Regions from separate parts of the Lactobacillus sp. UMNPBX12 genome, predicted to be linked through region 2. Evidence: riboswitches for the same ligand, from Rfam matches in the RefSeq annotation. Region 2 holds a riboswitch; the other holds the start of a gene.
What was found. A riboswitch is a leader RNA that binds a small molecule or an ion and turns the genes downstream of it on or off. The one in region 2 is predicted to bind FMN.
Positions count from the first base shown of each region.

Region 1: linked by a shared signal. The riboswitch ahead of CP363_RS06805 (ECF transporter S component) and the one ahead of ribD (bifunctional diaminohydroxyphosphoribosylaminopyrimidine deaminase/5-amino-6-(5-phosphoribosylamino)uracil reductase RibD) in region 2 are both predicted to bind FMN.

Region 1 is NZ_PCYY01000014.1:15,714-26,812, reverse strand. It holds gene cmk ((d)CMP kinase) at 1-16, opposite strand, end outside; gene CP363_RS06810 (SAG1386/EF1546 family surface-associated protein) at 68-529, opposite strand; gene CP363_RS06805 (ECF transporter S component) at 631-1,320, opposite strand; FMN riboswitch at 1,397-1,509, opposite strand; gene CP363_RS06800 (pseudouridine synthase) at 1,538-2,254, opposite strand; gene scpB (SMC-Scp complex subunit ScpB) at 2,258-2,848, opposite strand; gene CP363_RS06790 (ScpA family protein) at 2,838-3,578, opposite strand; gene CP363_RS06785 (hypothetical protein) at 3,565-3,927, opposite strand; gene xerD (site-specific tyrosine recombinase XerD) at 3,936-4,841, opposite strand; gene CP363_RS06775 (S1 RNA-binding domain-containing protein) at 4,828-5,721, opposite strand; gene pyk (pyruvate kinase) at 5,848-7,617, opposite strand; gene pfkA (6-phosphofructokinase) at 7,651-8,613, opposite strand; gene CP363_RS06760 (DNA polymerase III subunit alpha) at 8,781-11,099, opposite strand, start outside.
Region 2 is NZ_PCYY01000021.1:27,111-38,209, forward strand. It holds gene CP363_RS08315 (glycosyltransferase) at 1-124, shown strand, start outside; gene CP363_RS08320 (glycosyl hydrolase family 8) at 124-1,221, shown strand; partial or broken gene CP363_RS08325 (transposase) at 1,602-2,267, shown strand; partial or broken gene ltrA (group II intron reverse transcriptase/maturase) at 2,657-3,621, shown strand; gene ribH (6,7-dimethyl-8-ribityllumazine synthase) at 3,699-4,163, opposite strand; gene CP363_RS08345 (bifunctional 3,4-dihydroxy-2-butanone-4-phosphate synthase/GTP cyclohydrolase II) at 4,178-5,356, opposite strand; gene CP363_RS08350 (riboflavin synthase) at 5,358-5,954, opposite strand; gene ribD (bifunctional diaminohydroxyphosphoribosylaminopyrimidine deaminase/5-amino-6-(5-phosphoribosylamino)uracil reductase RibD) at 5,947-7,005, opposite strand; FMN riboswitch at 7,118-7,232, opposite strand; gene CP363_RS08360 (SDR family NAD(P)-dependent oxidoreductase) at 7,432-8,226, shown strand; gene CP363_RS08365 (DUF3021 domain-containing protein) at 8,290-8,703, opposite strand; gene CP363_RS08370 (LytTR family DNA-binding domain-containing protein) at 8,705-9,142, opposite strand; gene CP363_RS08375 (LysR family transcriptional regulator) at 9,301-10,164, opposite strand; gene CP363_RS08380 (alpha/beta hydrolase) at 10,292-10,870, shown strand.

The DNA of each region.
Region 1 (11,099 bases), on a different contig from region 2:
CTACTGCTACTTGCATTCTAATAAAAAAGAGATCTTATCATCGACCCCTTTTATCCTTTCTGAAAGATTATTTCAACTTAAGTGTCTGACCTGCTTCAATATTTGAAGAGTCTTTAAGATTATTTAATCTGGCTAATTCATCAACAGTCAAGCCATTCTTTTCTGCTATTTCATTTAAGGTATCTCCACTTTGGACTAAATAAGTCTTAGGAGTAGCAGAACTACTAGATGAGCTTGAACTAGCCTTTTCAGACTTTTTCTTGCTAAAAGAAGATGATGAGGTTTTCTTAGTCTTAACAGACTTGGATGATTTAGAAGAAACCTTCTTAACTGTTTGAACTTCTTCAGCTTTTTCTGAATGGCTTGAAGCCAAACGATGAACAACTGGGATAAGTGCAATTAAAATAACCGCTAAAATTATAATAACTGCTATCCAACGTGCTGATCCACTAGGCTGACTATCTTGTGAGCTTCGCTTTTCAGTAGGTCGTTCATAGTGCTGATATGGCCCGGTTGACTTTTTATCCATCAAAAATTCCTCCATTCACTTAACGGATTAATTTTAGCATATTTTAGGATGCTTTGAATATGAAAAATCCCATCAACTTAAAAAATTGATGGGATGATAACTTAATTCAAATTAAATCTCTTACGAACGAATGGCTTAATTGTTTTCAAGGTAGCTTCAAACAATAAGTAAACAGCCACAGCGTTAATTAATCCTTTTAACAAGTTAAAGGGCATGATAATACTAAAAATGTAGGTTGACATTGATGGTAAATGCAATAACTGACCCAAGTAAACTTTCTCAGTAAAGCTTAACAAGGCACTATAGCTATTAATAGCAGGCAAGTTTGGTACCGCTGTTACTGCGTAAATAGGAGTCAAAACGAAGGCATTAGCCAATGACATCACTGCTGCCATTGCGATAATCCCAATTACCAAACCACAAATTGGTTTAACTCTGCCCATCATTGTCTTGCGGTTATCCGCACTCACATTTTTACTTAATAAATAAAATGGAACTGCAAATGACATTGAAGCTAAGAATGCTGCTAGATTTCCAACAAGGCTTGGTAATGCAAAACCACTAAAAATTAAACTAAGCAACATTCGAATTAAAGCAATAATAACTCCCGGTACAATGCCAAAAATAAACATTCCAATTGTAATAATGACATCTGAAAAATCAAACTTTAAGAAGGCAACTCCAGGCATGATTGGAAATTCAAATTTCATAACTACAAAAGCAATACAGCCAATTAAAGCATATGCAATCACATTAGTTAAACTACTATTCTTGGATTTAGCTTGATCCATAACTTACTTTCCTTTCCCAAAACAAAAGGTCTATTGCTTCAGCAACAGACCTTAAAAAGTGTAGTAAGTTTTTTTAGCCTGTCTTCTTCCATCTAGACTTTAACTATCGGTATCTAACGATTCAACCACTGACGTGGGTCGCGGACTTTCACCGCCGGTCGGGACTTTCACCCTGCCCTGAAGACAATAACCTTGAATATTTAATTACAGTTATAATTTAGTTCAATTGCATTAATTTGTCAACTTCATGCTTCGATAATTCCCGATATTGTCCTGATGTAAGCGAATCCAGAGTTAAAAAGGCATATTTTTCACGAGCAAGCTTATCAACTAAGTGACCTACTGCTTTAAACATTCGCTTAACTTGATGATAATGTCCCTCATGAATTGTAATTTGGACAATTTGTGTGTCTTTCTTATGATCAGTTTTCAATACTTTGACCTTGGCAGGCGCAGCCTTAAAATGATCCAACTTTACTCCTTGAGTCAAGGTTTTAATTTCATCAGGAGTTAAAATCCCTTTAATCTTGGCTACATAGACCTTAGCCACTTCATTTTTAGGGTGCATCAATAAATTTGCTAATTTGCCATCGTTAGTCATTAGCAATAAACCTGACGTATCATAATCTAATCTTCCTACTGGATACAAACGATATGGTAAATCTTCGAAATAATCAACTACAGTTTTTCTACCACGATCGTCTTCTGCAGTCGAAACAACGCCGCGAGGCTTATAAAACAAATACGTGTGTAGGCTTTCCCGCTCAATTGGTTCATCATCGACTGTAATATTACTAAAAGTATCGACTTTAGTACCTAGCTTAGTAACAACATGCCCATCTACTTTAACTCGACCGGCTACAATCATTTTTTCAGCTTTTCTTCTTGAAGCGATTCCTGCTTCCGCAATTACTTTTTGTAATCGTTCTGCCATTTTCTATCCCTCTTTTTCTAAATGTTTGTCTGCGCTACCTTTTGAATCGAATAAGTCAATCTCCTCACCATCAGTTGTATCCTCAAAGTCTTCGATTAACGGTAAATCAGCCAAACTTTGATAATTAAAATATTGTAAAAAATAATCAGTTGTAACATACAACTTAGGATGACCTGGAGCATCTTTTTTGCCGTCTTGTTTAATTAATCCTCGCCAAATCAATGTCTGTAAAGCTCCTGATGAATTTACTCCACGAATATCATCAATTTCTATTCTAGTAATTGGTTGTCGATAAGCAATAATTGAGAGAATTTCAAGTGCTGATTGACTCAAATTCTTAGTTAAATCTTTTTGAAAATACTTTTCAATTATCTTAGCTGTCTGTTGACTAGTTGTCATCTTATAAGTATTTGCAATATGAATTATTTGCATTCCCGAGTCTGGATCAGCCTTCATTTTTTGCTGCAAACGAGTGACTAACTGACCTAGCTCTTCACCATCAACTTCAAGTAGTTCAATTAGATTTTGCTCCTCAAGCCCATTGTCACCTGCGACATACAAAAGAGCTTCTAAATTTGCTAGTTTACTTGCCATTCGTATCAATTCTTTCTAAATTTAAATCACCGAATTCACGTGCTTGTGTAATCTGAATTAATTGTTTTTTACACAATTCTAGTGTCGCTAAAAATAAGCCAATAACATCTGAGATATTCTGCATTTTGTCCGCGCAAGCAAAGAAACTAACTTGCCTTTTTCGTTTCAATTGTCCATGCAAAAAATCCATCATCTCATTGATCGGCGTTTCTGCTACTCTAATTGAAGCGGTATCTGGTTGCTGCAACTTCAAACGATGTAAGACCATCGTAAAAGTCGTCGCTAATTCTTGTGCAGTTATCTGACCCTTAGGCAGCGGTTGAACTTTAGCAGTGGTTGATACACTAGCTTCTTTAGCAACTGTAATCGGTACTTCTTCATTACGTTCTTTAAAATAAGCAGATATTTTCTTAAACACAGAATATTGTACCAATTGTTGCACTAATTCGTCTCTTGGATCTTCATCAGGTTGAATATCATCTACAAAATCGTTTTGAGGCAACAAATACTGTGATTTAATTCGCAATAAAGTTGATGACATGACAAAATACTCGCCTGCAATTTGTAAATTTAAGCTTTGCATTTGGCGCAAGTATTCTAAATATTGACTAGTTATTTGGGCAATTGGGATATCATAAATATCAATTTTTTGCGATTGGATCAAATGCAGTAATAAATCAAGTGGTCCTTCAAAATTCGGTAATTCTAAAGTTAAGTTACTTTTGTCCATTATCTTCTTCTACCGTTTTTAATAAATTTGTATATTCTGGTACAGCAGTTATTCGTTTATCTGGATATTCGTGCTTTAGTTCATCAACAATTTTCCGTTCATAACTAATCTCACGAAAACCAGGAGCTAAAGACAAATATCTAATAATTACAAACTGATTAGATACTTGGGTTCCTATTACGCCCACCATATTATTTTGACTATTACGATAAAGATACAAAATAAAGTCATTTTCATCCTGATTAAGCGTGATTTCTTCTTTTAAGTTTTCGATATTTTTAAAATCAGGTAAATAGGATAGTAATCCCATTGCTATCTTCTCATAATCTTTTTTATATTGTATTAGCATTTAATCACCTAAAGACGAGGATGTGTCTTCTGATAAACATTTAAAATTTGCTTTTGTGATAAATTGGTATAGATCTGTGTCGTGCTAATATCAGAATGTCCTAATATTTCTTGCACTACTCGCAAATCTGCGCCGTTTTCTAGCAAATGTGTTGCAAACGTATGACGTAAAGTGTGTGGCGTGACATCTTTAGTAATTGCCGCCATTTGACAATACTTTTTGATCATCTGCCAAATAGCCTGTCGTGTAATCTTTTTTCCTCGATTATTTAAAAAAATATGTTCATCGCTTTTCCCTACTTGTAAAATTAGCGGATCACGAACTTCATTTTCATATTTTTTTATCCAATCAAGAGCAACAGGACTAATTGGAATCAATCGTTCTTTTTCGCCTTTACCAAGAACCCGAACTAAGCCTAAATTGTCATGTAAATCCTGCAACTCCAAATTAATTAATTCGCTTACTCTCATTCCCGTGGCATATAATGTCTCTAAGATAGCACGATCACGTATACCTAACTTTCGTTTAGTATTTGGCTGCTCAAGTAGCCTATTCATTTCAGCTTGAGAGAGAGCTGTCGGCAAACGACGTTCTTTTTTAGGCAAATCGATTTCCAACATTGGATTTAACTTTTGAATATTTTGCCGAGCTAACCATTGATAAAATTTACGCATGCTAGAAATAAGTCGACTAATTGAGCTGGTTGCTTTGTTCAAATCACGCTGCCGAGCTAAAAACGCATCCACATCGCTTGCTTCAGTTGGCCATGAAGCCATACCTTCATTTTCTACAAAAGTTCGAAATTCTTCTAAATCTTGACGATAAGCATTAATTGTATTATCACTTAATCCTCGTTCAACTTGACTGTAGCGTAAATAATCATCAATTTGATCTTTTAAATTATTCTTCTCCATTATCGTTCTCTTCTGGATCCTTAATTAAAGTAATCGTACCTGCTGTTTTATCTTCTTCAATTAATCCAGCCTTGAGCAAATGACCGACCGCACGTTTAAAAGCTGATTTTGAAATACCAAAGTATGATTTAATTTCTTGTGCACCTGATTTGTCATAGAAAGGTAGAGTCTTGGTTTCTCTTCTCCGCAAACTCATCAAAATCATTTGCGCATCATCATCAATTTCTTCAAAAGCACGAGGCAAAGCACTCAAATTCAAACGTCCATATTGACTGACACCGACTACTCTACCCTTGAATTGCTCACCTAGTCTCATAGGACGTGGCATCTGCGATTCATGTACAAAGCCAAGATAATAATCACTAGTTAAAACAAATGCTCCTATCTCTCGTGTAGCATAAACCGTTGCAAAGACATTTTCATTATTCATTCCACGTGGAAAGTTAGCAGCTAATTGGTCAAAAATATTTTCATCTGCTAGCTTAGCCCAAATACGATCTTTTTCGTCAGTTTCTAATCTTACTAAAAGTCGATCATCACGTCGAGGCCATCTTTCTTTTTCTCTAGGAAGATCATCCATTGATAAAACAACGTCTTTATCAGGTAGACCTACATCAACAAAGACGCCTAAGCCTGGACGTACCTCGGTTACTTTTCCCCAACCATATTGATCGGGTTGCGCGAATGGCAAAAATTGTGTCATTTCTCGATCATGACTTTTATTATCATAAATAAAACCTTCGACTTCATCTCCAATTTTAGGAATATCATCTTGCGTAATCTCGATCTTCTTCAATTCATAAGTCAGTCCATCAATTTGAACATAATAAGCTTTATCGTTTTCGTCAGTAATTTTTCCTTTACGAACTGTTCCAAGCATTTAAAAATCTCCTACTTTACATATTCTTACATATAAGTATAAGAGATTTTTATGCAAAATAAAATAGCCAGCACTTAAGCTGGCTATTTTTTGATTAGCTAATCTATCTAAATTATATTCTTAAAATTAAAGGTTTGAGATTTCGCCTTGGTAGATAGCACCACGACGAGCGTCAACAGTAATAGTTGAACCATCAGAAATCTTGTCAGTAGCGTCAGTAGCACCAACAACAACTGGGATACCTAATGATAAACCGATAACTGCGGCATGTGAAGTTAAACCTGAAGCTTCAACAACTAAACCTGAAGCCTTCTTGATAGCTGGGTTGTAGTCTGGGTCAGTAGTCTTAGCAACTAAGATGTCGCCTTCCTTAACCTTGCTGTTTGCTTCTTCAGCTGAGTTAGCTACAACAGCCTTGCCGATAACTGAACCGTTACCAACACCTAAGCCTTGAACTAACTTGTTACCGATGATTTGTAACTTCATTAAGTTAGTTGTACCTGAGTCACCAAGTGGAGTACCTGCAACGATAATTACAAGGTCGCCATCCTTTACGTAACCCTTTTCCTTAGCTACCTTAGCAGCCATTTCAAACATGTCATCAGTTGACTTAGGCTTTTCAGTCAATACTGGTTGTACACCCCAAACGATACCCAATGAGTGTTGAATCTTTTCGTCAAAGGTCATAGCAATAATGTCAGCATTTGGACGGTACTTAGAAATCATACGTGCAGTGTAACCTGAGTTAGTTGCAGTAATGATAGTCTTAACACCTAATTCTTGAGCAGTACGTACAACTGATTCACCGATAGCTTCAGTTACGTTTGAACCCTTGTAGGCTTCGAATCTTTGAAGAGCTAAAGTATTACGCTTAAGCATTTGCTTTTCAGTACGTTCGTCAATTTCAGCCATAGCCTTAACAGCCTTAACTGGGTAAAGACCATTTGCTGATTCACCTGAAAGCATAGTTGCGTCAGTACCATCAAGAACAGCGTTAGCAACGTCTGAAACTTCGGCACGAGTTGGACGTGGGTTTTCTTGCATTGAGTCAAGCATTTGAGTAGCAGTAATAACTGGCTTACCAAGTGCGTTAGCCTTGCGGATTAGGCTCTTTTGTACAAATGGAACTTCCATAAATGGAATTTCAACACCCATGTCACCACGAGCAACCATTAAACCATCTGAAACTTGCAAAATTTCGTCTGCGTTGTCGATACCTTCTTGAGATTCAATCTTTGGGAAGATCTTAACGTAGTCTGCACCTGCTTCTTCACAAAGCTTACGGATGTCTAAGATATCTTGAGCCTTACGTGCAAATGAAGCAGTAATGAAGTTAATACCATAGTTCAAACCAAACTTAATGTCATCAGTATCCTTTTCAGTAATACCTGGAAGGCGAATTTCAACACCAGGAGCGTTAACACCCTTCTTTGAACCGATTACACCAGTGTTTTGAGCTTCACAAACAAGTTCTCTCTTTGAGTCGTCCTTTTCCTTGATCAAAAGGTCAACCAAACCATCATCGATTAATACGTGACCACCAACGTGAGTATCATCGTATAAACCGTCGTAGGTAACGTGGATCATGTCCTTGTTACCCTTCTTAGTGGCATCCATTGATACACGGATCATGTCACCAGTATTAATAGTGAACTTACCACCTTCTTGTTCAGTGGTTCTGATTTCAGCACCCTTAGTGTCAAGGTCGATACCAAGAAGTAAACCAGTATCCTTTTCCACTTGACGAACCATCTTCATACGAGCAAGGTGTTCTGGGTGGTCACCGTGTGAGAAGTTGAAACGGAATACGTTTGCACCAGCCTTAGCTAAAGCAGTAATAGTTTCAATATCGTTTGAAGCTGGCCCTAAAGTACTAACAATCTTAGTTTTCTTCATTATTAAAAAAATCCTCTCCAAAAATCAACTAAATTAATATTTAGTCATTTCTTCATTTACATCCAATAACGCATAATCACCTTGGTGTTTACCGTCAAACAAATCAAGAATGTCGTGGGTATTAAGTTCACCATTCTCCATGCCGACAGCTAAACCGCCCTTCCCATCGAGAAGTAACTTAACAGCATAATTACCCATCTTAGTAGCATTAACTCTATCTGTAACAGTAGGTGAGCCACCACGTTGCATATGCGCAAGGACATTAGCACGAGCATCAAAGTCACCATATTTAAGGAGTTCGTCCTTAAACTTATCAGCAGCCATAACGCCTTCTGCTAAAACAATGATACCATGATCTTTGCCATCTGCAAAACCACGAGTAAGAGTTTCTGCAATTTCCTTAACATCGTATGAACGTTCAGGAATTACAATTGCGTCTGCTCCACTTGCTACACCGACACGCATAGCGATATCACCACATTCACGACCCATTACATTAACAACGAATACGCGGTGGTGACTGCTTGCAGTATCACGAATTTTATCGATAGCATCCATAGCAGTACGACAAGCAGAATCAAAGCCGATCGTGTAGTCAGTATAAGGAATATCATTATCGATAGTTCCTGGCAAACCAACTGAGTTTACGCCGTGGCGAGTCAAGGCTAAAGCACCATGGTATGAACCGTCACCGCCAATTACGATAACCGCATCAATACCATGTTTCTTTAATTGCTCAACACCCTTTTGTTGCACTTCTTCTTGTGCAAATTCAGGGAAACGAGCACTGTACAAGAAAGTACCGCCTTCACTAATCTTGTGGTCAACATTTTCCGTGGTAAGCGGAACAAAGTCACCTGCAACCAAACCAGCGAAACCATAACGAATTCCAAAGACTTCAAGCCCATGATGGATAGCAGTCTTTGTCACAGCTCTAATTGCTGCATTCATACCAGGGGCGTCTCCGCCACTAGTTAAAATACCAATCCGTTTCATGAATTCACCTCATCATGATTATTTTGTGTAATTTCTCACATCACATAAATATTAACATTTTTTAGGCAAAAAAGCTCACAAAAATTGGGCTAATTTATGCTTTCTTTCCGTATTTAAGTTTGTTAGCACTTACACCCATCGTCAAAGATAGCTTTGTAATTTGAACTTTATTCTTTAAAATTAACTTTTCGCAAATTGGTTAAGAAATACTGTTTTTTATTTTGGTCAAATCGATCACCTTGAACCTTGACTCCTAGTAAATAAATATCTCCTTCTTTTAAAATAGAGCCAAATTTTTCATAAGCCGGTGGAAAAATAATAATTTCTTGTTCGCTAGATGTATCAGCAAAACTAGCAAAAGCCATTGTTTTTCCATTTTTGGTCCTAATTTGCTTTAACTTCATTAATTTACCCACGCTAATACCACTATCATTTAACTGAAATTGATTCAATGGTCTAGCGTTAAATTTTTGTGCATATTTTTGTACAGCTATTAGAGGAGTAGTTGTTGTAGTAAAGCCTAAAGCTTTCTCTTCCATTTCTGCTTTTTGGGCAGCAGTCGGTGGCTCAGCAGGCTTAAGTGGTGCATCCCCCAGAATCTCAGATAAAGACATATTTTGTCCCGTTAATTGCACATTAGCAATTACATCTTTGCAGTTAAGCAATAACTCATTGCGATTATCTTCGATTGAGTCAAATGCTCCAGCCATAATCAATGCTTCAATTGCGTCTACTTGTAAGAACTTAGCATCGATTCTACGCAAAAAATCATTAAAAGACTTATACGGTTTAGTATTGGCAGCTATTTCCTTATCAAAATCAAGACGTAATCCTTTAATTGCTTTTAAACCAACTAAAATCTTGCCATCTTGTAAAGTATAGTCTAATTGGCTGTGATTGATATCAGGCGGCAAAATACGAACTCCAGCTTCCTGAGCTTGCATCGAATAGCTTTGCGCTTTAGCAGACGTTGATGAATTGAGCATCGCTGTGTAAAACGCAGCAGGATAATGAACCTTCAAATAAGCTAGCCAAAAGGCAATCTTGGTATATGCCACCGCGTGTGAACGGTTAAAACCATAGTTAGCAAATTGCTCTATATAATGATAAACTCGCTCACCTACTTCTTTAGGATGACCTTTTTTGACTGTACCAGCAATAAATTTTCCACGTTCTTGCTCAATGACATTCTGATTCTTTTTAGACATCGCACGTCGTAAAATATCGGCTTCACCCAATGAAAATCCTGCCAGGATTTGAGCTGTTTGCATGACTTGTTCCTGATAAACCAAAATTCCATAAGTTGATTGTAAAATTTGCTTTAAACTGGGATCAGGATAATGCACAGTAGCCGTACCATTTTTTCTTGCAACAAATGCGTCAATATTTTGCATTGGACCTGGACGGTATAAAGCGTTCACCGCTACTAGGTCCTCAAAATTGTCGGGATGCAATTTACGCAAAACACCACGAATCCCACCAGATTCAAATTGGAAGACTGCATCTGTTTTACCTTGTTGAAACAGTTCCATTGTTTTGGGATCATTTAACGGAATTGTATTAGGATCTAGCTTTACACCTTGCTGCCGCACTAAAGCTAAAATATTGCCTAAAACTGTCAAATTGCGCAATCCCAAAAAGTCGATCTTTAGCAAACCTAATGATTCAACATATTTTTTGGTTTGCTGAGTTACAGGAATGCCGAAAGGACCAGCCTGCAATCCCGAAATGCCAGCAATCGAATCATCACTAATCACCAATCCAGCCGCATGAATAGAATAATGCCTTGGCAATCCCTCAAGTCCTAAAGCAGTCTTAAATAACAATTTATTCTCAGGCGTTGCATCAACCAATAATCTTAGTTCTCTAGACTCTTGATATGCTTTTTTTAATTCCATTTTATCTTTAGAGTACGGGATTGCGTGAGTCCACTTAGTGATTTCTGGTCCTGTTAAGCCAAAAACCCGGCCAACGTCTCTTAATACTTGTTTAGCAGCCATTGTACCAAAAGTCAAAATTTGAGCAGCATGATCCATGCCATACTTTTGATACATATACTTAATTACTGTATTCCGTTGAATATCAGGAATGTCCAGATCAATATCAGGCATCTCATGACGAGCCGGATTTAAAAAACGCTCAAACAGTAAATTATATTGGATGGGATCAACTTCAGTGATACGCAAAGAGTATGAAACCAGTGAACCACAAGCTGAACCACGTCCTGGACCAGTAGTAATTTTTACTCGGTGACAATAGTTAATTACATCCCATACAATCAAAAAATAATCATCGAACCCCATCTGATTGATGACTCGTAATTCATAATTTAATCTTTTCTGATACTCGGCTGGAATACTTTTTTGACCAAAGCGCGCTTGTAAACCAGTTTGAGCCAAATAACGCAAATATTCTTCTGAAGTCGGGAACTTATCTTGATGATATTTAGGTAAGACCGGTTTTTGAAAGATCACTTCAGCATTACA
Region 2 (11,099 bases):
ATATTTTACATACTCACAACTGTTTATCATTATATCGATTAATGCGGTTTGGTCAGCAATTGCTGACAGACTTTTCCATCGCGAAGCAACGAAGTGGGTAAAAACAAAGAGGTTTACAGATTGATGTTAAAAAACAAAAACAGGATTACCCCAATTTTGATCTTACTGACTATTGGGCTTTTTATCGCGATCATGTTTTATGTTCGTGGTAGTAATAACCGCACCTTGCATCGTAATTTGTACCGTCAATGGAAAGAAGATTATGTGGTTGAAGAAAGTGATGAAAAAACTTGGATAAAAGCTGCACCACGCACAAGCTTGTCTGAAGGTCAAGGCTATGGCATGTTGATTTCTGCTATGGCTGGTGAAAAGGGGTGGGCTAAAAAAGAAGATTTTCAACGGTTATATCGGTTTTACCTGGCTAATCGGTTGACTATCGATGATCAACAAACTGAATTAATGTCATGGAAGCAAGTGGATAAAAAAGTTTATTCTACTAATGCAACTGATGGCGATTTATACATTGCAGAAAGTTTGATTAAAGCGGGAAAACTCTGGAACGAACCCAAGTACTTGCAGCAGGCTAAGCTATTATTAGCTGATATCTTACGTTATGATTATAATTCGACTACTCAGACGCTGACTGTTGGTGATTGGGCTAATAAGAAATCGAAGTATTATTACTTAATGCGAACCTCTGACGTGTTACCGACGTACTTTGATGATTTTTATCAGTTGACTGGTAATTCTCAATGGTTAACGATCAAGAAGGTAATGCTGACAAAACTATATCAATTGAGCAAGCAACATTCTTCTGGCTTAGTTCCAGATTTTGCTTGGATTAGTAAAAAAGGTGTTAGACCAGCTAAAGCCAATGAAGTAGCTGGAAAAAATGATGGTGATTATTCTGGCAATGCTTGTCGCGTACCATTATTTTTAGCTACTAGCAAAGATGCACGAGCAAAGAAAATTGTTACTAAAATGTTACGCTTTTTCAGCAAGCAAAAACAAGTGACTGCTGGCTATCAATTGAATGGTAAAGCGTTAAACAATTATGCTTCACCGAGTATTAGTGCTCCGATCTTTTTTGCAGTGCAACAATTAAAGAAACCGAAATTTGATAATTTATTTGTTTCACAACAGTATGTTTTTACTAATCGTTTGACTGATACGAATTATTACGATGCAGCATTAATTACATTGGTCGCTATGATGGAATAGTTTTTTATTAGGAAAGATTTTATAAAGAAACAGTATCTTTTAGTAATTATAGTTGAAAGATACTGTTTTTAGAGACTGTAAAATAGTTTGTGTAAGGATGGACGATTCCTTAAATTTTATTCCCTAAACATTAGAAAAAGGAGCTCCTTTCTCGTATGATTGGTTTAAACAAAAAAACAACATACAGAAAGAGGAACTCCTTCATGAATGATTTTACCAAAAATATTGCTCAAGCTCTATTCGATCAAGACAAAAACATAAAAACAGTGAAAAAAATATGAGTCCCGGGTTTAAAATTGAAGTGCAACACTAAGTGTTAAACAAAAAGGCCATGAAGACCTAAACTTGAAGTGACGAAAAATCAAGAAAGGAAGATCTTCATGACCAATTCAAATTCTAGCATTTCTAAACACTATCATCAATTAACTAGCGTACAACGTGGTCAGATTCAGGCAATGCTGGATTCTGGCATAACTTCCCGTACTGTCATCGCTCAAGAAGTTGGCTGTCATAAATCGACAATCAGTCGCGAAATCAAACGCGGAAGCGTCCTGCAAAGAGACAGCAGCTATTTATTGTATGAGCACTATTACGCCGATACTGCACAGATTTATTATGAGAAGCGTCGCAAAAACTGCTATCAGCGCAATCCATTGAAGCATTATGCTGTCTTTTTGAGAATGCTCTCCAGACGCTTTAAAGCTAAACTTGATGCCACCAGCATCGATAAGTTCGTTGGTGAATTCAAAAGTACTATGCCAGGCTATCCTTGTCCCAGCACGCCTACTGTCTATCGTTATATTGATCAGGGCTTGGTGGACATGATCCGCCTATGAAGCTCAAAAGACGCAGGAACAAGCGTCATCACAGCCATGGCGGTCACGCTTTGAAGTAGTTATCAAGATTCCTGACTATCGGGCAAGCACATGAAAGACAAGTCAAAAGCTTATGTTCAACAGGCAACCAATGCCATTAACCACAAATATCGCCGAATCCTCCAATATCAGACAGCAGAAGAACTCTTCAAGCAATATATTTCTTCATAGCCTAACTGTTGCACCTAATTTGACAATTCAGGAAGAATTAATTATCATATTTCCCGCAAAAAAGTTGTTATGCAAAATTATCCTATCAAAGAAACGGGAGCTACCTACTTGCTAAAGCCATATGAGCTACTAGTAGAAAAAACTTATAATTAGACCTTTGAGTCACCAAGCCTATTAGTGCTTCGGTGGCTTTTTACTTGTGTGTCGGGCATGACATTTCATCTAATCCAATGAAAGTTTGGATCACGGGTAGTTGTCGCCAAGTGTAGTGAACCACAAGCTAGTAACAGTGATGTTATGGATGGAGGAAGTGGCTAGCGAGTTTTCCTAGCCTACGTACAGAAACCTGGTTAGGCCAAATGGCGGATAAGGCTGCGATACAGGTCGAAGTCCAACAGGCAATCGCTCAAGTACTAATGAGGATCTATGATCCTCACTTTAGCGAGCATAGCTATGGCTTTAGACCAAATCGCAGTGCGCATGATGCCATTGAACAAGTATTGGAATATCTTGATGATGGATATTAATGGGTAATTGATTTAGATATTGAGAAATATTTTGACACGGTCAATCATGATAAATTAATTTCAATAATTAGAGAACGAGTAAATAACAAAACCACCCTTCATTTGATTCGGTCATTCTTAAAAGCCGGTATCATGGAAGATGGTTTGGTTAAGCCCAATAAGATTGGCGTGCCTCAAGGCGGACCACTTTCGCCAATCCTGTCCAATATTTACTTGGATAAAATGGATAGAGAATTGGAACAAAGAGGTTTACGCTTTGTGCGTTATGCCGATGACTGCAATATCTTTGTCAAAAGCGAAGAGTCAGCTAATCGCGTGATGAAATCAATTTCATCATGGCTGGAAAGAAAGCTTTTCCTGAAAGTCAACACAACCAAAACAAAGGTTGTCAGACCAACGAAGAGCAATTTCCTAGGCTTTACCTTCTGGGAAACGGGCGAACACTGGCAAGCAAGGCTGGGAGACGACCGTAAGTCCAAGCTTTATAACAAGATTAGAGAGCTTCTTTGTCGCAGGAAAGCAGCTGCTCAACCTCTATCGTTAGTCTTTACTAAGGTAAATCAAGTGGTCAGAGGTTGGATTAACTACTTTAAAATTGGAAACTGCCAAGAAGAATATACACTAATTTAATGCGGATTAACAAGGCATTAAAGTGTAATTTTAGCGACGAAGATATTCATAAAGTAGCTAATACGCGATTAGGTTGGTATAAACGCAGTACCGGACATGTCGTTAACTTTTTGCTTAGCCCAAAAGTATTGGGCATAAGCAAAGCGGATCGCCCAGGCTTGGTCGATCCGCTAGAATACTATTTATCTCGTAGATGATTACAAACGTAGCGCCGGATACGGAACCGTACGTCCGGTGCAATGAGAGGGGCGAGAATTAATCTCCCTCTACTCTATTACTTTATTTGTTTATTTAGCGAAATCATTTCTAATAGACTCTGAGCAGTAGAGGAACCTTCATTGCCAGCTTTTAAGCCGGATCGTTGCAAGGCTTGATCAATATTCTCAGTGGTTAAAATACCAAAAGTTATTGGGACTTCTGCTTTAAGATTCATCTGCATAATTGCGTTTGTAACATTCTGAATAATCATGCTGTAATGATCAGTCTCACCTTTAATGACAGCGCCTAAAGTCATAATACCATCGTAGTTATTTGAATTGAGAAGCTTATTAGCAGTAAAACCAATTTCAAAAGCACCTGGGACCCAATAGATATCGATCTGATCTTCAAGTACTCCAAATTGTTTTAAGCTAGCAATAGCACCATCAACTAAATGATGGGTAACAATTTCGTTAAACTTAGATGCAACAATTGCGATATGATAATTATTGTTTTTAAAATTTCCTTCGTAAATATTCATTTCTATGTTCCTTACTATAATGCTCCTAATAAATGATGGAATTTATCTCGTTTGGTTTCTAAATAGTCATGATTTACCTCATTAGCAGGAATCTCCAGGGGAATTCTTTTTTCAATAGTAATACCGTTATTTTCTAATTGATCAATTTTATCAGGATTATTAGTAAGCAAATTGATATGACTAATACCTAGATCTTTTAAAATCTTGGCAGCAATAATATAATTTCGTTCATCTGGCTTAAAACCTAAAATTTCATTTGCTTCATAAGTGTCATAACCTTGGTCCTGTAAACCATAAGCTTTTAATTTGTTAATTAATCCAATTCCGCGTCCTTCTTGTCGTAAATAAAGAATTATGCCACTACCATTTTTATTAATTTGCTTCATGGCAGTATGTAATTGATCACCGCAATCGCAGCGCATTGAGCCAAACGTATCACCAGTGAGGCATTCTGAATGAAGACGTACTAAAACTGGCTTTTTAGGATCAATCTTTCCTTTAATAATAGCTAAGTTTTCATTGGCGAAAGCCTTAATTTTGAAATTGCCATATTTAGTAGGAAGGTTTACAAATTCTGAGCGCTTACTCACTGGACTATTAATATATTCTTGTAATTCCGCAATTGTCAAGAATGGTAAGTGATATTCTTTAGCAATTTCTTTCAGTTGGGGACGACGAGCCATATGGCCATCAGCTTTCATAACTTCACAAATATATGCAACTTCTGGTTCGCCAGCAAGATGAGCTAAGGCAATAGAAGCTTCTGTGTGACCATTACGATTCTTGATTTGATCATCTTTAGCGACTAATGGAAAACAGTGACCTGGTCTAAAGAAGTCTTCTGGCTTGGAAGTAGGATCAGCAATTGCCTTGATAGTTGCCGCACGATCATAAGCAGAAATACCAGTAGTGGTGGTTTTGTAATCAACACTGATTGTAAAAGCTGTACCGTATGGATCAGTATTATTTTGTTCCATTTGGTAGAAATTTAAACGTTGGGCAATTGTTTTGCTTACAGGGGTGCAAAGTAAGCCACGAGCATGTTTGGTCATAAAGTTAACATTTTCAGGAGTAACTTTAGACCCTAAGCCGATCATATCACCTTCAGATTCACGATCTTCATCATCAGCAACAATCACTAAACCACCATTTTTCATCCATTGAATTGCATTTTGAATTTTTCTAACATCCATTTTAATTTCTCTTTTCTAAATTTTTTGCAACATATTTTCCGATAATGTCGGTTTCCAAATTTACTTCATCATTTATCTGTAAGTTGGCTAAATTGGTTTCGTCTTGAGTATGTGGAATTAGACCTACCGAAAAACTGTTATCTTTAACATCCATCACTGTTAATGAAACGCCATTTAAAGCAATACTACCCTGAGGTACGATCTGTGTTGATAATCGGGCAGGGAACTTAAACCAAATTTCAATTGCATTTTCATTCTGTGCTATTTTAGTAACTGTTGCCAAATCATCGATATGTCCCGTAACAAGATGACCTTCTAAACGTTGACCGACTTCTAATGAACGCTCAACGTTAAGTTGATCACCGTTATGCAAATTCTTAAAAACAGTTTTCTTATAAGTCTGAGGCATCATGGTTACAACAAAACTAGTTTCAGTAAAACTTTCAACCGTCAAACAAGTCCCATTAATTGCAATTGAATCACCGATCGTTAGCTCATTAGTAAAGTCTGCAGGGCACGAAACGGTTAGCTTAATTGTTTGCTTGTGTTTATCAATTTTTTTAATATGAGCATCCCCGCGAACTAGACCACTAAACATGTTTTAATTCACCTGCAATTCGTTCATTGTTGCCAAAGGCTGTTTTTTTAACATTTGTCAAAGGAACAGTTTCGTTTGGTACTAAACCTGTTACGCCTTCATCTCCAAGAAAGATCGGCGCCGTATATTTAATTACTTCATTAACAAAAATTTCATTCATAATTGCTTTTTCCAAAGTAGGGCCACCTTCTACATAAACTGACTGGATTTCTTTTGTACTCAAATAATCAAATACTTCTTGGATCTTGTTTGTTGCTAAATGAATAATTTTGATTTTAGAATTAGTAAAGTTGTTTTTAGACATTTGCTTATTTTGAGTGAAAATCCAAGTGGGATTTGTATCACTTAATAAGCGAAGTCGTAAATGATTTAACAGCCGTCCGCGACGATCAATGATAATACGGATTGGCGGATAGTCACTTTTGACATTAGTTCTTAAAATAGGGTCATCAATGATAGCAGTCGAAGAACCAATCATAATTGCTTGATAATCAGCACGTTCAGAATGAACTTGCTGATACACTGCTTGATTAGTGATTGGAGTTCGCTGGCCGCGCATTGCAACTTTATTATCTAAACTAGTTGCTTCTTTGACTGTGATCCAGGGAAACCCATATTGGTAAAAATAGCTGTAGAATTTATTAAGTTTACTTGCGTCATCAGCTAAAACACCAGTAGTTACTTGAATCCCATTCTTTTGTAGTTGGGCAATTCCTTTTCCAGTAACCAGTTTGTGTGGATCGATTTGTCCAACTACAACACGTTTAATCCCACTTTTGATAATTAAATCTGAGCAGGGAGGCTGTTTACCATAATGGTTGCATGGCTCAAGGGTGACATAGAGAGTTGAATTAAATAATTGTTCTGGGGTTAATTTTGAAATGGCATCGCGTTCTGCATGATTTTGTCCATAATGGTGATGATAGCCAGTAGCTAAGACTTGACCGTTTTTAACAATTACGGCACCAACCATAGGATTTTTCCATGTTTGATAGCGACCTTTTTTAGCTTCTTCTAAAGCTAAATTCATATAAAAAGTATCTTTTTCCATTAAAATCACTTCCTCGTAGAGCAAAAAAGAACCTCGAGTATTCTCGAGGTTCAGTAATAATATTCAAAGTCAAATAATCAAAGTAAATGCAAATAAGCGTTACTTATTGGTTATCATTCTTCTATCATCTAGACTATACTATCGGTACCGATTATCGGATTCCACCGCTTTCGCGGGTTGCGGACTTCACCGCCGGTCAGGAATTTCACCTTGCCTCGAAGAACATTTATTTAATTCAACTTTATCGTAAAACTGAACTAGCTAAATGTCAATGATTAATTTAAGCGGTTACAAACAAAAACAGATTAAAAGCCTGTAGTTATCGTAAGTTAATCAATTAAAATTATTTAACTGTCACGCTTTACTTACTTTTTAGAAGTTAATATAATAGCTAGAAAGAAATTAATTATGTTGAGGTAACGAATTATGAAAATGAATCTTGAAGGGAAACTAGCTTTAGTTACAGGTTCTACTAAAGGTATTGGTAAAGCTATTGCGATTGAACTTGCTAAAGAAGGGACGAATGTCATTATTAATGGTCGTCAAAAAGTAACTGTTGATAAAGTAGTTGCTGAAATTAAAGAAAATTATCCTGATACCGACCCACAATCGGCGCCATATGATCTTTCAGATGCCAAGCAGCGCAAGGAGTTATTTGAAAGATTCCCAGATATTGATATTTTGGTCAACAACATGGGTATTTTCAAACCAATGAATTATTTTGATATTGATGAAGCTACTTGGCAAAAATTTATTGATGTAAATGTGTATTCAGGTAATGCCTTAGCTAAGTTTTATTTACCAAAGATGCTTGATCAAGACTTTGGCAGGATTATTTTCATTGCTAGTGAAGAAGCCATTATGCCATCAGGTGAAATGCCACAATATAGTTTAACTAAGACAATGAACTTATCAATTGCCAAGAGTTTGTCTAAATTGACTGCAGGGACACATGTAACTGTGAATACAATTATGCCAGGATCAACTCTTACTGAAGGTGTTGAAACGATGATCAATGACATGTATAAAGATTCTAATCTGCCAAAAGAAGAATGGGAAAGTGACTTTATGAAGAATCACCGCCCACTTTCACAAATTCAAAGACTAATTCGTCCAGAAGAAATTGGTCGCTTTGTAACGTTTGTAGCTAGTCCATATGCGTCATCATTTTCAGGTGAAGCACTTAGGCTTGATGGTGGATTAGTACCAACAATTTTTTAATTCTGAAATTTAATAACGTACAAAAAGATGTGAACTACTAATGATGAACAGTTCGCATCTTTTCTATAGTTTCTGATTTACTTTTTGAATTTGAGCTTTAACTTGATGGTAAATGCACAGCCAAATGATGACGTAACCAACTATGTAACAAATTGTAAAAACAATTAATGGCGTAAAACTCATTTCAACCCAATCATTGAACAGATAAAAGAAAAGATAATCTATGTAAATTACCACTGCATTAATCAAAGTAGCAATGCCAAGTGACAGCTTTTCTACTTTAAAGATTGCACTAATACCTCCGGCAATGAATACTAGAAGCAAACTAGAAAGAATATTTTTGTTGATTTCTAGAACTGAAGTTGGATTATAATGAATGGCTAAATAGTAAGCATAATAGAAAATAGTTAAAATAAACGGTCCAAAACCAGCAGCAATTAGACCTCTTTTGGTAAAATTTGAGATAAATTCTTTCATTTTATTTCAGCTCCTTTCGAATTTTGCTAAAGCAGCGTCTGGAAACATAATCGCTAAGTCCATTTTTCATAACAATGTTTACACCAGCAGTCTTAGTTTCTTCAAAGCGATCAATATATATTTTGTTAACGATTGAAGACTTATTAATTCGCCAGAAATTATTTGGTAATTCATTGGTTAATTGATAAATACGCTTGCGGAGATGATACCTTTTGTTGTTTATGCAGATTGCAGTAATTTTATTATCAAGTATCGTGATTATCACAATGTCTTCTAGCTGTAAAATCACATGATCCTTATCATCATAGCCAATGATTGAATTCGAGTTGCCATTAGTTAAAACAAATTTTTCTAAATTATCAGTAAAAATACTTTTTTGATGAACTTGTGCTTGAACTATTTCATTTTTGTGAGGATTAATTAATAGTTTGAATTTCATTTTTGACTCCTTTCAAGATAGATTATATTTGATGAACATGAAAATAGCAGGATTTTGTAGTTATCGGTAAATTTATTAGAATAATCGGTTAAGATGATTAGGTTCTATACACCAAAAAACTAGTGCATGTTAAATTAATGCACTAGTTTTTCTTACTTCTAATCATATTTGCTCCATTGATCTTGCAACTTTTCAATTAAAGGCATGACACGATTTTTATTTTGCTTTAAATAGACAGCATAAAATTTTTGATGGGCTACTTTATCTGATAAAGGACGAGCAGTTCGATTATTAGGTAAATTCTGGCCCCATTGAGAATCTAAGCTAGTTAAGTTAGTGGTAAAGAAAGGAAGCACTGAATATTGTAAAATTTCGCTATATTCAGTTGATTCATTTTGAAAAATGATCTTGCTATCTGAGATTTCATCATGATAGATCTTAGTCCAAAAGCCAATTGGAGAAGGGCTTAAAATAGTTTTACCTTTAAGCTTCTTGAAGGATAATTCCTTATTTTTATTTAATTTGCATTCAGATTGAAGATTAACCGACATTGATTCTGTGCCTAGATAAGTTGAGGTAATATCACGGTCTTCAATTGGAAAGTTTATTAAAATGCAAGTTAGTTGATGTTCACTTAGTAGCTTTTCAAAATTATTTTCAACTAAATTATTCTTAATCTGGATATTTTTATCATGTAGAGATCGGAGGACAATTCCTGGTCCTGGAGCATTGAAGCCGACGACTAGGGTAGTCTGGTCTTTATCAAACTGTTTAACTTTTTTAGTGAAGTCTAAATTATCGTTGATTAATTTCTTGGCTTCAAGTGCTGTATATTTCCCGGTTTCGCTTAAATAAAGTTTATTAGGTTTACGAATAAAAAGCTTCACGCCTAATTCTTCTTCGAGTTTTTTCATAGAATGTGTCACAGCAGGCTGAGTCAAGCCAAGAAATTCTGCGGTTTTAGCGATGGTACCATATTTAGCATATGCAACTAATTCTTCAAGTAAGCAATTTTCAATCATAACTACATCTCTGTACTATAAATTAAATTTATCCTAGCATTAAAAAATGTGAATTTTCAGGTATTAATTAACTCAATATAATCATTTATGAAAATTGAAGTTAGAAATATTGAAAGAAGAGTGACTTATGGCACGAGTAGTAATTTTAATAGGAAGTCCGCACTATGATGGCGCCTCTCAAAAATTAGCAGATAATTTTGAAAAAGGAATAAAAGAAGCTGGAAATGATGTTTACCGTTATGATGCAGGTTTGCAAGGTGAAGGCCAGCCACATTTTTTGCAATTAGAACATGCACCAGGCATGGAAGTTGGTATTCCAGATAATGATTTGGTAGAAAAAGGAGCAATTCCTATTGGTGGTTTAACTTTTGATGGAATTCCTAATTCAATTAAGCAACCTAACGGGATGAAATTGAATAGTATGGGAAAGCCTAATAAGATGAATTCAACTTATAAGCAAATGACAGGTGTAAGAGAGCTTTATCTGAAAAATCATGTAAAGGTTCTAAATATTGTGGGTGATGTTGGTGATAAGACGGATGGAAGAGTCGATAATATCTCGACTTTGTCACTCCAATACCTAGTTAGTGGAGGTAATAGTTCTTATAGAGTTTTAAAGATAAATGGTAAAAATGCACAACATTCAAAACTGCATGAAAATGCTCAAGTTGATCAAGCATTAATTAAGTTTTTATGGAATAAATAGAGTTACTTAATATATCTATTGTAAAAGAATAAAACAGGTGCTATGAGACCGTAAAATAGTTTGTGTAAGGATGAATATTTCCTTAATTTTATTTCCCTGAATATTAGAAAAAGGAATCCTTTTCCCGTATGATTGATTTGAACGAAAAACATACTAGAAAAGAGATTCCTTCATGAGTGATTTTACCAAAGATATGACTAATGCTCTATTCAATCAGGATAAAATTAAT